Regions from separate parts of the Vibrio gallaecicus genome, predicted to be linked through region 1. Evidence: predicted binding sites of a transcription regulator. Region 1 holds the regulator's gene; the other holds the start of a gene.

Evidence for each region. The regulator MetJ, encoded in region 1, represses methionine synthesis genes. The targets are predictions, from matches to a motif close to TTAGACNTNTANANGTCTAA.
Region 2: metE (5-methyltetrahydropteroyltriglutamate--homocysteine S-methyltransferase) is a predicted target of MetJ. The motif match lies at 1,934-1,953, and genes of this name have one in related genera.

Annotation. Positions count from the first base shown of each region.
Region 1 covers NZ_AP025490.1:3,022,217-3,026,572, forward strand. The annotation lists gene OCU78_RS13245 (bifunctional aspartate kinase/homoserine dehydrogenase II) at 1-696, opposite strand, end outside; gene OCU78_RS13250 (O-succinylhomoserine (thiol)-lyase) at 696-1,880, opposite strand; gene metJ (met regulon transcriptional regulator MetJ) at 2,086-2,406, shown strand; gene OCU78_RS13260 (malic enzyme-like NAD(P)-binding protein) at 2,571-3,881, opposite strand; gene rpmE (50S ribosomal protein L31) at 4,093-4,308, opposite strand.
Region 2 covers NZ_AP025490.1:1,211,985-1,216,340, reverse strand. The annotation lists gene metE (5-methyltetrahydropteroyltriglutamate--homocysteine S-methyltransferase) at 1-1,747, opposite strand, end outside; gene OCU78_RS05395 (LysR substrate-binding domain-containing protein) at 2,027-2,938, shown strand; gene OCU78_RS05390 (pilus assembly FimT family protein) at 3,117-3,674, shown strand; gene OCU78_RS05385 (DUF4250 domain-containing protein) at 3,820-4,020, opposite strand; gene OCU78_RS05380 (hypothetical protein) at 4,160-4,356, opposite strand, start outside.

The DNA of each region.
Region 1 (4,356 bases):
TGGATCAGCACTGTAAACGCCGGCTACATCGCTCCAAATCGTGACTCGGTCGACTTCAGCTAACGCACCAATAACCGTTGCAGAGTAATCTGAACCATTACGGCCTAAAAGAACGGTTTCGCCTTCGCAGTTTTGAGCCATGAAGCCCGTAATCACAACCCGACAATGTGTATGTTGCGCCAGCACTTCTTTAATTAAAGCGTAAGAGCGCGAGCGATCAACTTCTGGCTGTGTTCCCGCTTCAGCTCGTAAGAATTCACGAGCGTCCTGCGCGATAGCTTGTAAATCATTCTGAGAAAGAAGTTCAGCAAGTAACCTTGAAGACCAGACCTCACCATGACCTAGCACTTGAGACTTTTGCGCTTCAGTCAGTGGGGCATTCAATTCACCTAATGCTGTGAATTCCGCTTGAACCAAACCAAGATGATGAGCGGCTTGATCGCCTTCTAACAACTCTTCAATTAAATTCAGCTGGAATTGACGTAATGACTGTAGGCATTCATGTGCTAAACGCCCATCTTTATCTAGTGCTTCTAAGAACTCGATTAAACGATTAGTCGTTTTACCAGCAGCGGAGACCACAACCAAATCAGTCGCGCTTGAATACTCTTTCAAAATATTCACAACTCGCTGATAGCATTCTGGGTTAGCTAAACTACTTCCACCAAATTTATGCAGTTGGCGTAAAACACTCATTAGCTCGCTTCCCCATTCTCGATGAAGTTATGTGTCTTAAGAAACGCTTGGTTTAGATCTTCAATAAGATCGCCCGCGTCTTCTAAACCTACAGACAAACGTAGAAGTTGCTGAGATACACCCGCTTCAGCCAAAGCAACTTGCCCCATTGCACGGTGAGTCATAGAAGCTGGATGACAAATCAAACTTTCAACACCACCTAAAGATTCAGCCAACGAGAACAGCTCTAGCTCACCAACAAAAAACTTCAACGCTTCAAAAGATCCTGCGAACTCAAAGCTCAGCATAGAACCAAAGCCTAACTGCTGCTTTTTGGCAATTTCATGACCAGGGTGATCAGGTAAGCTTGGGTGATAAATAGTGCCGACTAAATCTTGCTGCTGAAGCGCTGTTAAAATTTCACGAGAGCTTTCTTCATGTACACGCATACGAGCGCCTAAAGTACGAATACCACGTAAAGTCATGTAGCTATCAAATGGCGTACCTGTTGCGCCTATACAGTTGCCCCACCATCCTAATTCTTCAGCATGCTCTTCCGTTTTAGTGATGACCACACCACCAATTACATCTGAGTGACCGTTAATGTATTTAGTTGTGGAGTGAATAACAAAGTCAGCACCTAGCTCTAGAGGCTTTTGGAACACAGGTGTCAAAAACGTATTATCGACAGCCACTAACGCTCCGACCTCTTTTGCTTTACGACACGTTTCTGCGATATCGACCACTCGCACTAGAGGGTTAGAAGGTGTTTCAAGTAGGATTAATTTGGGCTTGAGAGCAATCGCTGCATCTAATGCGGTTTGATCCGACTGATCAACAAACAGGACTTTGAAGTCCCCTTTTTGAGAACGTGTATTAAACAGTCTGTACGTTCCACCGTAGCAGTCGTGTGGAGCAACAATTAAATCGTCACCACTTAGAAATGCAGACACCCACAAGTTCAATGCTGATGTACCGCAATTGGTCACAACGGCACCCTTTCCTGATTCCAGTTCGAAGAGCGCTGTTTCTAATAACCCACGGTTCGGGTTGCCCGATCTCGTATAGTCATATTTAGGCACTTCACCAAAAGCGGGAAAACCATAATTTGTCGAAAGATAAATTGGTGGAACAACGGCATGGTGTTGAGTGTCTGACTCAATACCGGTTCGAACGGCAATTGTGGCTGGCTTCCGGCTGCTCATAGGTGTTTCCTTACAAATTGGGTTCAGGATATAACAGCTGCTTGTCGGCGTTTTGCAGCTGTGTTAGATATATGTTATTCACTTTACTGCCATAAACATAAGACGTCAACACTTCTAGACGTCCATATGTCTTTGCTTATGGCGGTAAATCCCGCTAAAATCACCTTCTAAATTAATCTAACTACAAAAATGATGAAGGTACACAATGGCAGATTGGAATGGTGAGTACATAAGCCCATATGCTGAGCATGGAAAGAAAAGCGAACAAGTAAAGAAAATTACGGTTTCTATCCCTCTAAAAGTATTAAAGGTGCTAACTGATGAACGTACTCGTCGTCAGATAAACAACTTACGCCATGCCACAAACAGTGAATTGCTATGTGAAGCCTTTCTTCATGCCTACACTGGTCAACCGTTACCTACGGATGAAGACCTACGTAAAGACCGCCCAGACGATATCCCTGCTGAAGTGAAAAAACTAATGACAGAAATGGGTATCGAATTCGAAGCGTTTGACGAAGAATAAAAATAAATCACGTCGATGCCCTTCATATTTTCATTTGCTTGTGACAATAGTTTGAAACTAACTTCTGTATTTCAAGTGTAAGCTTGTCATACCAAGATACAAAAAAGCCGAATCATGCTTCCATGATTCGGCTTTTTTATGAGTTCAATGCTAAAGACGTAACATTAAGCCATATAATTTTCAGGCATCTCGATACGAGCAACACCAGATTCAACTGCAGCTTGTGCTACCGCTTTCGCTACGCGAGGCAATAAACGTGGATCCATTGGCTTCGGAATAATGTAATCCATACCAAATGTCAGTGCATCAGCTCCCGCCGCTTTTAATACTTCAGCAGGAACTTCTTCTTTTGCTAGTTCACGAATCGCCGTGACTGCTGCCAGTTTCATCTCATCGTTGATTTCACTAGCTCGCACATCTAGCGCACCACGGAAGATAAACGGAAAGCAAAGCACATTATTAACTTGGTTCGGGTAATCGCTACGACCTGTACCCATGATTAAGTCATTACGCACTTCATGAGCAAGCTCTGGCTTAATTTCTGGATCTGGATTTGAGCATGCAAATACAACAGGCTTATCAGCCATCAGCTTCAAAGATTCTGCTGGTAATAAGTTAGGACCCGATACACCCAAGAATAAGTCAGCACCTTCAATCACATCTTCCAGCGTTCGCTTGTCTGTGTTGTTAGCAAAAAGCTGTTTGTATTCGTTTAGGTCGTCACGGCGAGTGTGGATCACACCCTTACGATCTAGCATGTAGATTTTTTCACGCTGAGCGCCACACTTAATCAGTAGCTCCATACACGCTACAGCCGCCGCGCCCGCACCTAAACAAACAATCTTACATTCTTCTAGCTGCTTACCTTGAAGTTCGATGGCATTCAGCATACCTGCAGCCGTTACGATAGCAGTACCATGTTGGTCATCATGGAATACAGGCACATCACAACGTTCGATAAGACGACGTTCAATCTCAAAACAGTCTGGTGCTTTAATATCTTCTAAATTGATGCCACCAAAAGTATCTGCGATGTTCGCTACCGTGTCGACAAACTCATCGATTGTGCGGTGTTTTACTTCAATATCGATAGAATCTAAACCAGCAAAACGTTTAAACAGAAGAGCTTTACCTTCCATTACAGGCTTAGAAGCGATAGGACCAAGGTTACCTAAACCCAAAATCGCAGTACCGTTAGAGATAACTGCAACCATGTTGCCTTTACCTGTGTACTTATAAACGTTATCAACATTCTGTGCGATTTCTCGAACAGGCTCAGCTACACCTGGGCTGTATGCTAAAGCAAGGTCTTCAGCTGAATTTGCCGGCTTAGTCAGCTCAACGGCAATTTTACCTGGAATAGGGAATTCATGATAATCAAGAGCTTGCTGGCGAAATTGTTCTTGAGCAGATAATTTTTCTTCTGCTGATAATGGCTCTTTTGAAGATTGAGCCTGGCGAGTGTCGTCTGACATGAGCGTAGGTTTCCTAAGATATTATTATTTGGGGGAATCCTCTTCATGTTAATAGATGTACTTCAAAGTTCCTAGGTGGTTTACCTATCAGTCTCACTAAAAAACGAGATTTGACTACTAATAAGACCAGTGAACAGTTGAAATCTCTAAATGGCAGGCAACAAAAAAGGACACCGAAGTGTCCTTTTGGATGTCTATATAGCGAGTATTACTACTTGCTAGAAAGAGCACCGAAACGCTTGTTAAAGCGATCAACACGGCCGCCAGTATCTACGATACGTTGCTTACCAGTGTAGAATGGGTGACATTTGTCACATACGTCTAGGTGAATACCAGCTTTACCTAGAGTAGAGTTGAATTCAAATGTGTTGCCGCAAGAGCAAGTAGCTGTAACAGCTTTGTATTCTGGGTGGATTCCAGCTTTCATGGGATAACCTCAATTAGGCCGTGTCGCCATCCGATTCTAAGCCGGACA
Region 2 (4,356 bases), 1.5 Mb from region 1:
ATGTCCAGCACAGTATCGTTACCGGTCCCGTCAACATACCTTTCATCTGCTTTGACGTAAGAGACTGAGCGTACGTTGACCACTCTACGGTTATTGGTTTTTCACGTTCAATATCCGCGACAACAATAGCTGGCTTAACGCAACGAGAACCATAGCTTTGCACCCAACCAAATTTTGTTGTTTGGAAGCCCGCTAGGTTTTCAGCAAAGTATTCAACCATGTCATTTCGTTCAGCTTCACCATGTACAAGTACATCTAGATCAAGTGCTTCTTGGCGTTTAACTGCATCTGCAATGTGACCTTTTAATGCGGTATTGTATTCAGCTTCAGTCAGTTGCCCTGTTTTGTATGCACTACGCTGAACTCGAATTTCACCTGTTTGTGGGAATGAACCAATAGTAGTGGTTGGAAGTAGTGGCAAACCTAACACCTTCGACTGGTGTGCAGTTCGCACTGCATAAGGTTCGCTACGTAGCGCTAATGCTTTAGTGATTGTATTCAAACGAGACTGTACTTGCGGCTTATTCACATGCGTTGCACTTTTACGATCCACAATTGGTTGGCTGTAAGTCTCACACGCTAAAATTGCGTTGTGGTCACCATCTAACGCGGCGCCTAGTAAGCTCACTTCTGTGACTTTCTGTTTCGCAAAAGCAAACCAACTTTTTACTTCTTCGCTTAGCGTTTCTTCTAATTCTAGGTCGACTGGGCTATGTAACAGTGAACATGAGCTTGCTACCCACAACTTGTCACCTAGTTTCTCTTTGATTGGTTGAAGGTTAGCAAGTTGTGTTGCAAGGTCTGCACGCCATACATTTCGCCCATTGATAGCACCAGCCGATAAAACCCAATCTTTCGGCAATTTATTTGCAACTTCATCCAATTGTTCTGGCGCAGCTGACAGGTCAATGTGAAGGCCATCAACTGGCAGTTCTATAATCCTATCTAGGGTGTCTGTAACAGAATCAAAGTAAGTCGTAAGAAGAAGCTTTACATCGCTTTGCAGCACTTGGTAAGCCAGCTTAAATGAATCTGCCCATGATTTTTCCAATTCAAGAGAAAGGATTGGCTCATCTATTTGCACCCACTCCACTCCGAGCTTTGATAACTTAGCCAGAATAGCTTGGTAAGCCGTCAGTAGGCGAGGAAGTAACGTTAGACGATCAAAACCATCTTCTACTTCTTTGCCAAGGTAAAGGTAAGATAATGGTCCCAATAGGACAGGTTTCACTTTATGACCGGCTTTAACCGCTTCATTCACTTCATCAAATAGCTGAGGCCAACTGACTTCAAATGAATCATCTTTTCTGAATTCTGGCACGATGTAATGGTAGTTAGTATTAAACCACTTCGTCATATCTGATGCAGCAGTGCCTTCACTCGTTGACCCATGACTGCCACCACAACAAGTCGATTGTTCTTGTGATTGACCACGACCAACTCGGAAAAGTGTATCTAAATCAGGAAAATCTTTTTCATCTTCTGAGCCACCAGCGTGGCGCTTTGGCACGTGACCCAACAATAGAGTGGTAGTTAGTACATGGTCATACCATGCGAAGTCACCCACAGTTGCAAAACTTAGGTTCGCATCTGCTTGCACCTTCCAATTACGATTTCTTAATTCACTACCTAGCTCTTTTAGCTCTGATTGGTTGATTTCACCACGCCAGTATTTCTCTAGCGCAAATTTTAATTCTCTTTTTTCGCCAATACGTGGGTAGCCTAGAATATGCGTTGTCGTTGTCATGAGCCTGTTCCTTATTCAATTTTTAGTAATTTGGTCAGACTCCTATTTCATGCTGAATGCTTGATAAGGCGTCTGGATGGCTAAACTATCTATTGAATGTGGTTTATGAACAACCTCCAAATATTCATCTTGTTTATTATAAAATTTCATGTTGAACGTTTTATTCATGAATTAAACGAATTTTATTTAGACGTCTAGACGTTTACTTATTTTATGAAACAAAGTAGGGTGTGATCATTAACAAAAATTATATTGGCTTAGGGAAAATGAGGAATACTCATGATAGAGCTCAAACATCTGCGAACATTAACCACGTTACGTGACAGTGGATCGTTAACAGCAACAGCAACATCGCTGCATTTAACGCAGTCTGCACTTTCTCATCAACTCAAAGACTTAGAAGCTCGTATTGGTGGGCAGTTATTCCTTCGTAAAACCCGCCCAGTCAAGTTCACCTCTGAAGGTCAAATTCTTCTTAAACTAGCTGATGAAGTGTTACCGAAACTTGCAAAAGCAGAGAATGAACTCGCAAGTTTGAAAGAAGATGTGAATGGTCGCTTACACATGGCAATTGAATGCCACTCTTGTTTCCAATGGCTAATGCCTGCGTTAAAGGAATACCAGGTAGCTTGGCCAAGTGTGACACTTGATTTCTCTTCAGGTTTTGGTTTTGAACCACTACCCGCATTGATGGCTGGTGAATTGGACTTAGTGATAACATCAGATATTCAGCCAAGATCAGAAGTGCATTACGAGCCTTTATTCGATTTTGAAATGCGACTAATCACTGCAACAAACTCACCTTTAGCTGATAAGGATTGCATTGAACCTGAAGATTTAGCTGACGTAACCATGCTCTCTTACCCTGTTCAAAAACAGAGGTTAGATGTAGTAAAGCACTTCTTGCAGCCTGCAGGTGTTGAGCCAAAAAAATGGAAGCAAGCCGATAATACGCTAATGCTAGTGCAAATGGTGTCGGCAGGTTTGGGCGCATCAGCCTTGCCTAATTGGGCTATCAGTGAATTTTCGAGACAAGGACTGATTACGAGTAAGCCTTTAGGGAGTGGATTATCTCGACGCCTTTTTGCTGCTGTTCGTAACTCGGAAAAAGATAAGCGTTATCTACAAGCTTTCTTCAGTACAGCTCGTCAACAAAGTAAGAGCCATTTAGATGGCATTAAAGTTGTCTAAAGCCACTTCGTTCACTTAATGGAAATCGGTATTAATGGCGCTGAATATAAATCATCGAATTTATGGCAAAAACTGTGCTTGAACATACAATATTTGTAAAAGGTGAAAGAGAATTATTTCAGTTGTATGTTAGTTTTATGCTCAGATTGCTATGAACTTGCATATATTTGGTGGCCATTTGAAAGATAAAAAAGGTTTCACATTCATAGAGCTTATTGTTGTTATTAGTATTTTAGCTATTTTGTCGGCCGTAGCTCTGCCTAGGTATTTATCCTTAAAACAAGATGCTAATACAGCTATTGTTGAAAACATATCGGCATCTTTCAGGTATGTTGTTGATAATGTAAGAGTAAATGCCATTCTTCAAGGGTTAGATACCCAACGAGATGTTGCTGTTAGTGTAGAAGGAGTACCGATCAATACTTATTTTGGTGTTCCCCAAGAAATTTGGGACGAGCGCTTAGGTGAGTTGTTTGTCGCCGGTATTACTCACGTGGGAAATGGATATAGAGATTTTGGATCAAGTGGTGTTTTAAGCTATAAGTGTACCGACCCGCTATGTGTCATCGATCAAACACCTGGCAGTTGGATTTCAAATGATATTAGTGGTTGGGGAATGTTTTTGTTTCCTGAATCGTATACTTTAACCGATAAGTGCTATGCATATTATGCATTTGAAGTAGTAGGCTCTGAAGTGGTTTCTCTAGAAACCCAATCCGTAGTAACAGGCTGCTAGAAAAGTACAAATGGTTACTAGAAAAATCGAAAAGCCGCAGACTTGCCAATAAGTCTACGGCTTTATTATCAAGCAATTCACTCTATTTATTAACAGCTTGTACGGGTTAACCATTTGTAGGCATAATTAACGCCACATAAAGCCGTTAGCGAGCATAAGATTTAAACTGATTCGTTAGTGGATCATATTGATATCCCAAGATATCTAGCTTACCCACCACATTTTCAACATCCATCTCATACATGCTGACTAAATCTTCAAAGCTGTCACACTCTAAACGAAGCTTTTCGTTCACAATTCCTAGCAGAATAATGTTATCTAAATTTCTCACGTTACTTAAATCCATTCCGCACTCCTTAAGAACACACTCATGGTTTAAGTTTAGAACGCGAAGTGCAACCTTGCTCATTAGAAGATCACAATTTAACAGTTAAAACGCAAGGTTTAACCTCTTTTTACAATAGAGATTGGGGTGCTCTGAAACCTTAGATTGCCCACGTTGGAGCTAAAACAGTAATAGCCTCTAGCAACATAAACAAACTAATAGAGAGTTGGGCTTTTTCTGGTGGTTTTGTAAAAAACAGATGCCAACACCACACAACAATGGCTGAAATCAGTAATGCAAAACCAAACAATAAGTCTGAAGTAATAAGCTCCAACTCCGCTTCAGGTATAGAGTAAA